Regions from separate parts of the Streptomyces sp. NPDC037083 genome, predicted to be linked through region 1. Evidence: riboswitches for the same ligand, from Rfam matches in the RefSeq annotation. Region 1 holds a riboswitch; each other region holds the start of a gene.

Region 1 (2,192 bases):
TCGGCCGCATCGGCGCCGACCGGCACGACCGCGTGTGGCCCGCGCAGGTGCTCGGCACGTACTGCCTCGGCGGCACCCTCACCTCCCGCCTGGACCGCGTCCTGCGCGAGGAGAAGGGCTACACCTACGGCGTCCGCGCCTTCGGCCAGGTCCTGCTGTCCGCCCCCGACGGCTCGGGCGCCGCGATGCTCGCCATCAGCGGCTCCGTGGACACCCCCAACACCGGCCCCGCGCTGGACGACCTGTGGAAGGTGCTGCGCACCCTCGCCGCCGAGGGCCTGACCGACGCCGAGCGGGACGTCGCCGTGCAGAACCTGGTCGGGGTCGCGCCGCTGAAGTTCGAGACCGCCGCGGCCGTCGCGGGCACGCTGGCCGACCAGGTCGAGCAGCACCTGCCCGACGACTACCAGGCGACGCTGTACCGGCAGCTCGCCGCCACCGGCACGGTGGAGGCCACCGCGGCGGCCGTGAACGCCTTCCCGGTGGACCGGCTGGTGACCGTCCTGGTGGGTGACGCGGCCCGGATCAAGGAGCCGGTCGAGGCCCTCGGCATCGGCGAGGTGAAGGTCGTCTCCGCGGAGTAGCCCGCAACGGCACGCGCGCGCAGGGGCCCTGGTCGACGGACACGTCACCAGGGCTTCTGAATGTCCGAATTGGGGCGGAGGCGGCCCGTCTGCCCTGTGGGATGCGCTACAAAACCCTGGATTCGTTTGAGGATTGAAACCCGCGCCGTTTAGCGTCATCCGGGCTGTTCGTCAGGCAGTGCGCCGCAGCCGCGGCACCGGACAGTCATCGCCGAGTCCCCGTACGGCGCGAGCCAGGGGAGCCGGGGACCCACTTGTGCAGTCCCTGGGGTGAATCGGACGCCCGCGCGAACGCGAGGGTGTCCGTAGGAGACCTTCCTGCTCCGAACCCGTCAGCTAACCCGGTAGGCGAGAGGGAAGGAAAGGACACCCCTGACTTCATGGCGTTCACCTGCGCCACCGGGAAGCACCGTCGGCCCAGCCGGATGCAGCGCACCACCGCCCGCGCGGCGGGCGTCGCGGCGCTCGCCACCACCGGTGTCATGGCCACCGTCGCCTCCACTCCGGCGTTCGCCGCCACGGAGCCCGCGCCCGAGCAGACCGGTCTGATCCCCGTCGTCACCGCCGGCGAGTCCGTCGCCGAGCAGCTCGACGACCAGGTCGCCGCACAGAAGCACGCCGCCTTCGAGGAGGCCGCCCGCCAGGCCGCCGCGAAGAAGGCGGTGGAAGAGCGTGAGGCACGCGTGCGTGCCGCTCGTGAGGCCGAGCGCAAGCGCTTGAACACCTTCGTGATGCCGATCACCGGCTCCTACGTCTCCACCGGCTACCAGGCCAGCAGCTCCCTGTGGTCCTCCGGCAGCCACACCGGCATCGACTTCCACGCCGCCAGCGGAACCACCGTGCACGCGGTCGGTCTGGGCACCGTCGTGGAGGCCGGCTGGGGCGGGGCCTACGGCAACCAGGTCGTCATCAAGATGAACGACGGCACGTACACCCAGTACGGTCACCTGTCGTCCATCGAGGTGTCGGTCGGCCAGCAGGTCACCCCGGGCCAGCGGATCGCCCTGTCGGGCGCCACCGGCAACGTGACCGGCCCGCATCTGCACTTCGAGGCCCGCACGTCCCCGGAGTACGGCTCGGACATCGACCCGGTCGCCTACCTCCGCCAGCACGGCGTGAACGTCTGACGACACACGGCGACAGATCGTCTGGCCCCGGCCCTCTCGGCCGGGGCTTTGCCGTTTCCCCGGGCGTGTTGTCCAAAAAATATCCCCGGATTCCGGTCCGCCATCGGAAATTCCCGTTCATTGCAATAGAGTCACTGAACACACGTCAATCGTCGACGTTTCACGGGGATTAAGGCGGAGGTCCGTCATGCGTATTCCGGCGCACTCGGTGTGCACGGCCGTCCGGGACGACATCGTCGCGGGTGTCTACGAGCGCGGCAGCCGCCTCACCGAGGAACTCCTCGCCCGCCGCTACGGCGTTTCTCGTGTCCCCGTCCGCGAGGCGCTGCGCACGCTGGAGGCGGAGGGCTTCGTCGTGACGCGGCGGCACGCGGGCGCGTGCGTCGCGGAACCGACCGAGCAGGAGGCGGCGGACCTGCTGGAGATGCGCATGCTGCTGGAGCCCCTCGGCGCCTCCCGGGCCGCCCAGCGGCGCACCGAG
Region 2 (2,192 bases), on a different contig from region 1:
TTCGGGTCACCGTCGCGGAGCTCGATGGCCTCGAAGGCGCCGGTGGACGCGCCGGACGGAACGGCGGCACGACCCGTGCTGCCGTCGTCGAGGCCGACCTCGACCTCGACCGTGGGGTTGCCTCGGGAGTCCAGGATTTCCCGGGCTACGACGACGTCGATGGACGGCACGAGCATCTCCTTCTTGGGATGTGACGCTGGTTGTGCGGGGCTCGCGGGCCATGTCGGCCTTGGGTGAGCCTTGCGACTAGAGCCTAACCGCCTCCGGGCCGTCGGCAGCCGACCGACCGTCCCGTGGACAGACAGACCGTACCTATTGTTCACGCCCGGAACAAAGGGGGTGGTCGGCAAAGGTTGCCGGGAGGCGGCGAACGGGCAAAGAGAAACCCCGCTCCGGTGCGTACGGGGGAACACGCACCGGAGCGGGGAGCCCGTGGGGACGGGGGTGACCCTCACGCGGTCTTCAGTGTGCCGACCTGGCCGTGAGGGCGCTGTGGTCCGCCGAGGGAACCGGGTGTCACTTCAGGTGAAGCTGCTGACCCGGGTAGATGAGGTTGGCGTCCTCGACGATGTCCTTGTTCAGCTCGAACAGCTTCTCCCAGCCGCCCTTGACCTTGTGCTTCTCGGCGATGGAGCTGAGGGTGTCGCCCTTGACGACCTTGTACTCGCCGTCGCCCTTCTTGACCTTCTTGCCGGTCGGCGTGGTGACCGTCTTGGAGGACTTCTTGGTGGCGGCCGGACGGTCGGCGGAACGGGAGGACTTCTGCTCCTCGGTCGAGCGGGTGGTGCTGCCGCTGTCCGACGAGCCGGAGGACTCGGCGCCGGCGCCGTTGTACGCGGCGCCGGACAGGCCCGTGCCGCAGACCGGCCAGGCGCCCTTGCCCTGACCCGCGAGGACCTTCTCGCCGATGGCTATCTGCTGGGCCTTGGAGGCCTGGTTGGCCTGCGCGGCGTACTGGGTGCCGCCGTACGCGGCCCAGGTGGAGGCGGAGAACTGCAGGCCGCCGTAGTAGCCGTTGCCGGTGTTGATGGACCAGTTGCCGCCGGACTCGCACTGGGCGACCGCGTCCCACTCGGAGGCGGTGGCGGCGGAGGCGTTGCCGGCCGCCATCAGCGGGGCGGCGATGGCGACGCCGGTGACGCCGGCCAGAGCGGCGGCGCGGGTGGCCTTGGACGGACGGCGGTGCTTGCCCTTACCGGAAAACAGCATGGTGGATCCCCTCACCGACGCCTGCGAGGTGAGCTGTCGGGTTCGGGCCGTGTGAGTTGCCCGGCCACTCCTCCGCGGGAGCAGTGCTCCGCGGAGGGGTGACTTCACCCCAAGCCGGATCCAGCCTGAACAGCCGGTCCCGGCGCTTACCTTGGGTCCCCCGCTCCTGCCTACGGCGCTTGACGCGACGACTGTTCCCGGGCTGCCGCTGGCAGGATTCGGCGTTGCGACGGCCGGGGCTCGGATTGCCGAGCGGCCTCGACCGTAGACACGTGATCGGGCGAATTTCAAAGACGATCAGGGCTTCTGAGACTCATCCCACACTTTCACCAAACCGGACATTCGGCGCGAAGTGTGACGCGAACTCCCGCTGTATTTACAGGGCTTTGCGCCCTATTGGACCCCTGTGTCGAGGGTCTGACCGGGAACGATGTCGCTCGGGTCGCTCCCGATGAGGTCCTTGTTCTCGGCATAGAGGGCGCGCCATCCGCCGTCGAGGTCAAGGGAGTCGGCGATGGAGACGAGAGAGTCGCCCTCCCGGACGACGTAGGCGGTCGCGGCGTGCCGCCCGGCGGAGGCCGTGGAGGCGCCGTTCGCCGACGTGCCGGCGCTCTTGGTCGCGGGCTCGTCGGCGGTGGCCCCGCGATGCCGGCCCGAGCCGAGCGAACCGGTGTCGACGAGACTCCAAGAGCCCGCGTCCTGGACCGACTTGTCCGAGTCGTCCGCTTCCGGGGTCCCCGTGGGCGAGCTGTCCGGCGCCTGCGCGTCGCCCTTGGCGCCGGAACCGCCCTTCCCGCCGGAACCAGTGGAGTCACCCACGGCAGGGGAGGAAGGTGACGAAGAGGACGAAGGGGACTCGGTGGGCGAACTGGAGGAATCCGCGGACGAGTCGGACGAGTCGGCGGAGCCAGCTGAACCGGCCGAACCGGTCGAACCGTCGTCGTCCGATGAGCCCGAGGACCCGGACAACCCCCTGGACAGAT
Region 3 (2,192 bases), on a different contig from region 1:
GACCTGGGGATCATGAGCCGCACCGACCAGGTGTGGACCTCCGACAACACCGATCCGCTCGACCGGCTCGACATCCAGCACGGCTTCAGCCAGCTGCACCCCGCCCGGGTCATGGCCGCATGGGTCACCGACAGCCCCAACACGCAGCTCAACGGGCGGGTCAGCTCGCTGCGCTTTCGGTTCGTCAGCGCCATGGCCGGGGTGCTCGGCGTCGGCGGGGATCTCGCCGAGTGGAGCGAGGAGGAGCTCGCCGAGGCGCGCGGATGGGTGGACCTCTACAAGGACATCCGGCCCCTGGTGCAGCACGGCGACCTCTACCGGCTGCGTCCGCCGACGGGCGGACTGAGCGCCGTTCAGTACCTGCGCGGCGACGAGACCGTCGTCCTCGCCTGGCTCCAGGCGCAGCGGTTCGGTGAGCCCGTTCCCGCGCTGCGGCTGCGGGGGCTCGACCCGACAGCCTCGTACGAATGCCGTGAAACGGGCGAAGTGCACCGGGGTGCGGTACTGCTGCACCACGGGCTGCGTACCGGTCTGCGCGGCGACCTCGATGCGACGGTTATCCGCCTGCGTCGCATCTGAGCTTTCTGTCCGAATTGGATCCTTTGTTTGAACTCGCTATGTAATAAAGGGTCCTGGAGAAGTGTCACGTGAGCAGCGTCATAGCTGTGACCGTGCGTCGCCCGTCATGTTCACGTAATTCGCGTGTGATTCAAGGGTGCTTGGTGAATTGGCGGCGGTGCGATTCACGGAGCGTGACCGGGAATTCCCGCAGGGGATCAAGTAGAGGGCGTCGGCCGTACAACCTCTGCTTGTCCCTGTGCGTCCTGGTCGCTTACGTTCCACACCAATCCGGACGGACGCCCAATCCTGCCGCCGCCCGGAGACCGCACACTCACCCGTGAACGGCAGGAGCGGGGGACCCACAGGCACAACCGCCTGTTCCGGTCCCGGAACAGGCTTGGGGTAAAGCCGCGCCTCGGCGCGGCCGGGCATCTCCAGTCCGCACCCGACAGCTCACCTCGCAGGCGCCGGAGAGGAATTCGCCATGCCCGCGAAGGGTAAGCACCGCCGTCCCAAGGCCCAGCGTTTCACCCGTTCCATAGCCGTCGCCGGAACCGGCGGCGCCGCGCTCGCCCTTCCGCTCATGGGCGCCTCCGGCGCTCACGCGGCCACCCCGGAATCCGTTGCGCAGACCGCCGGCCAGTCGGTCGCCCGAACCGTTTCGGAAAAGACCGTTCAGGCCGCCGCGGTGACCCGGAAGACCGCCACCTCGAAGACCTACACCGTGCGGTCCGGCGACTACCTCTCGAAGATCGCGGACGAGCAGAAGGTCAGCGGCGGCTGGCGGAAGCTCTACCAGGACAACCGCGAGGCCGTCGGTGACGACCCGTCGCTGATCCACCCCGGCCTCAAGCTGTCGATCGGCAAGAAGGCCGCGACCGGCGCCCCCAAGCCGTCCGGTTCGTCCTCTTCCTCCTCCAAGAGCTCGTCGAAGTCCTCGGCGTTCTCGAAGTCGTCGAAGGCCTCCGACGCGAAGGCGTCCACCTCGTCGTCCTCGAAGGCCACCCAGGCCTCCGAGACCGGCTCCAACGGCTTCGTGCTGCCGGTGGCCGGCGCCACCGTCGGCACCCCGTACCACCAGTCGGGCAGCATGTGGTCGAGCGGCTACCACACGGGCGTGGACTTCGTCGTCCCGACCGGCACCTCGCTCAAGGCCGTCGGCGCGGGCACCGTCGTGTCCGCGGGCTGGGGCGGCGCCTACGGCAACCAGGTCGTCATCCGGCTCGCCGACGGCTACTACGCCCAGTACGCCCACCTCTCGCAGCTCTCCGTCTCGGCCGGCCAGACCGTGACCGCGGGCCAGCAGGTCGGACTCTCCGGGGCGACCGGCAACGTGACCGGCCCGCACCTGCACTTCGAGATCCGCACCACGCCGGACTACGGCTCGGACGTGGACCCGATCGCGTACCTCCGCTCGCACGGCGTCAGCGTCGGCTGACCCTGCCGGTCTCGCCCGCTCGACGTCGATCGAGCGGGCGGACCCCCTCGCCTGACACGCAGTCGAAGGCCGCACCCGCCCGGGTCCGGCCTTCGACTGCGTGTCAGGCCCATGTCGGGTTCCGCACCGCCCGGAGTCATTCCCGTTTCAACGACTTTCGGGTGTGGCTCCCTATTCCCTGGTTGGCAAATTC
Region 4 (2,192 bases), on a different contig from region 1:
CGCGGCCGTCGACCAGGACGGCGTCGACGGGCTGACGCTCATCGAGCCGGGCTACCGGATGCCGCACCCGACGCTGCCCGCCCTGCGCGTCGGCCGGCGCGACGACCTGTGGTGCGAGCCCATCAGCAAGGTGCTGCTGCGCCATCCCTTCCTGTCCGACGACGAGTTGGCGGCGACCGCCCGCTCGGTGGTCGGCTCGCTCGCCACCGTCACGATGTCGGGGCCGGGAACGGTCGAACTGCAGCCCTGCGGGATCACCAAGGCGACGGGTCTGGCCCTGGCCGCCGAACACCTGGGGCTGCGGCCCGAGGACACCGTCGCCTTCGGCGACATGCCCAACGACATCCCGATGTTCGACTGGGCGGCGCGCGGGGTCGCCATGGCGAACGCGCATCCGGAGCTCAAGGCGGTGGCCGACGAGGTCACGACGTCGAACGAGGACGACGGCGTGGCCGTCGTCCTCGAGCGACTGTTCCCGTGAGCCCGCGGGCCGCTGCCTGATCGGTCAGTACGCGCCGAACACGTTGTCGATCGAGCCGTAGCGCGCGGCCGCGTAGTTGCAGGCGGCGGTGATGTTCGCGACCGGGTCGTACGAGTCCCAGGACGTGCCGTCGACGTGGTAGGCGCGGAAGGTCGGGTCGATGACCTGCAGCAGCCCCTTGGACGGGATGCCCGCGGCCGCGTTGGAGTCCCACAGGTTGATGGCGTAGGGGTTGCCCGAGGACTCGCGGATGACGTTGCGGTAGATGCCGTCGTACGTGCCCGGGATGCCGTGCTGCGCCATGACGTGGAGGGACGCGCGGATCCAACCGTCGAGGTTGTCGGAGTAGCCGAGGCTGGTGGCGGTGGCGACGGTCGGGGTCGCCGCGGAGGCGCTGGTCGCGCCGATCAGCGGGAGTGCCAGCACGGCGATCCCGGTGCCGGCGACGGCGAGCTTGCGGGCGAGACGGGACGTGCGGGTGCGGCGGGGAGCAGCAGCGGACATGACGGATTTCCTCTCCGGCGCCTGCGAGGTGAGCTGTCGGGTTCGGGCGGGAGCTGCCCGGTCGCGTCCTGACGGTCGTGACTTCACCCCAAGCCGTGACGGACTGTCCGAGACATCCTGAAAATCCAGGACGTCAGGAACGTCCGCCGCGGCGACTTACCTGGTTCCCCCGCTCCTGCCGTGCGTTCTCGGTGGGTGTCATGGGCGGCGGCAGGATTAGGCGTCCGCCCGACAGGCCGGGAACGTATGCGAGAGCACATGTCCGGAACAAGTAGCGAATTCACAGATGCACCCTATTGACCTTGGTCTGTGGCCTATGGGGTGCTTGATCCTTTGTGGGTGCAAAGCGTCAACTCGCTTGAGGGGTGCGGAGGATCGGCGAAGGGCGGACCGGGGTCGGCCCGTGCGGTGAAGTGAGCCAAGTCACCGGCGTCCACAAGAGTGATGAAACGGGCATTAGGTCCAACTCATAGTCAATGGGCGGTCGATGGGTCGTTGGTCGGCGCCCGCCGTCGGGGGCCTGTTTTTCTCCGGCGCTTACGTGACAGGCGTCACGCCCGGCGGCGGGAGCGGCGGGGCGCGGGGGGCGGGGGAGTGTGGGGAGAGGTCGCAAGGAGGCGGCGCGGGGAGGCGGCGGCGCAGGGTGGCCTGCTCAGATGCGCCCCCACTTGGGGTCACCCCCTCGGGGTCGCCCTCCTCGGGGCGGCCGGCCCGCATGCGGGCGCGTTCCCCATGCGTCCCGTCGGCGCCGGCAGGGGGCGCGCCCTGGATTTCGACGGAGGTGTCGCGGGTTTCGACGGGGGTCCCGTCCGGCGTGTCGCCGCCAGGCGGGTGCCGGTTCCGCGGGCTGCCGGGTTCGGGTCGGCCTCGGCGGGTGGCGGGGGGCATGAAACGCTACCCTCGGGTAATCCGATGGATGTCTGCCCATATGGCCTGATCAGAAACTTAGAGGGCGTAATCCGGTACTGCCCGGCATGGCGGAGGCACCTCCCGGGCGAGTGCATTCGAGCTCGGGGGACGTGGGGGCTATCGGTGATCGAAACGTGACCGGATACGCTGACTTGAGTGAGGGCAGCGACCTATCGACAAACCGCGTAATCGCCAGTAGACACCAGCAGACAGGAGACCCCTCGTGACCGTCGTCGGGCCGTTCGGGCTGAGCGTGCGGGACCAGGCTCTCGAAGCCGATGTCCAGGCCGGATTGACG

Evidence for each region. A riboswitch is a leader RNA that binds a small molecule or an ion and turns the genes downstream of it on or off. The one in region 1 is predicted to bind cyclic di-AMP.
Region 2: it holds a riboswitch for cyclic di-AMP, as region 1 does, so the genes downstream of both, ACZ7DE_RS15190 (transglycosylase family protein) here and ACZ7DE_RS27545 (M23 family metallopeptidase) in region 1, are expected to answer to the same signal.
Region 3: it holds a riboswitch for cyclic di-AMP, as region 1 does, so the genes downstream of both, ACZ7DE_RS08645 (M23 family metallopeptidase) here and ACZ7DE_RS27545 (M23 family metallopeptidase) in region 1, are expected to answer to the same signal.
Region 4: it holds a riboswitch for cyclic di-AMP, as region 1 does, so the genes downstream of both, ACZ7DE_RS03970 (transglycosylase SLT domain-containing protein) here and ACZ7DE_RS27545 (M23 family metallopeptidase) in region 1, are expected to answer to the same signal.

The regions. Positions count from the first base shown of each region.
Region 1 is NZ_JBVJSQ010000011.1:119,432-121,623, forward strand. It holds gene ACZ7DE_RS27540 (M16 family metallopeptidase) at 1-584, shown strand, start outside; cyclic di-AMP (ydaO/yuaA leader) riboswitch at 784-950, shown strand; gene ACZ7DE_RS27545 (M23 family metallopeptidase) at 965-1,711, shown strand; gene ACZ7DE_RS27550 (GntR family transcriptional regulator) at 1,899-2,192, shown strand, end outside.
Region 2 is NZ_JBVJSQ010000005.1:91,235-93,426, forward strand. It holds gene eno (phosphopyruvate hydratase) at 1-170, opposite strand, end outside; gene ACZ7DE_RS15190 (transglycosylase family protein) at 517-1,209, opposite strand; cyclic di-AMP (ydaO/yuaA leader) riboswitch at 1,213-1,397, opposite strand; gene ACZ7DE_RS15195 (transglycosylase family protein) at 1,603-2,192, opposite strand, start outside.
Region 3 is NZ_JBVJSQ010000003.1:7,395-9,586, forward strand. It holds gene ACZ7DE_RS08640 (alpha-galactosidase) at 1-579, shown strand, start outside; cyclic di-AMP (ydaO/yuaA leader) riboswitch at 884-1,041, shown strand; gene ACZ7DE_RS08645 (M23 family metallopeptidase) at 1,046-1,999, shown strand.
Region 4 is NZ_JBVJSQ010000001.1:857,411-859,602, reverse strand. It holds gene ACZ7DE_RS03975 (HAD family hydrolase) at 1-481, shown strand, start outside; gene ACZ7DE_RS03970 (transglycosylase SLT domain-containing protein) at 506-985, opposite strand; cyclic di-AMP (ydaO/yuaA leader) riboswitch at 989-1,189, opposite strand; gene ACZ7DE_RS03965 (polyprenyl synthetase family protein) at 2,118-2,192, shown strand, end outside.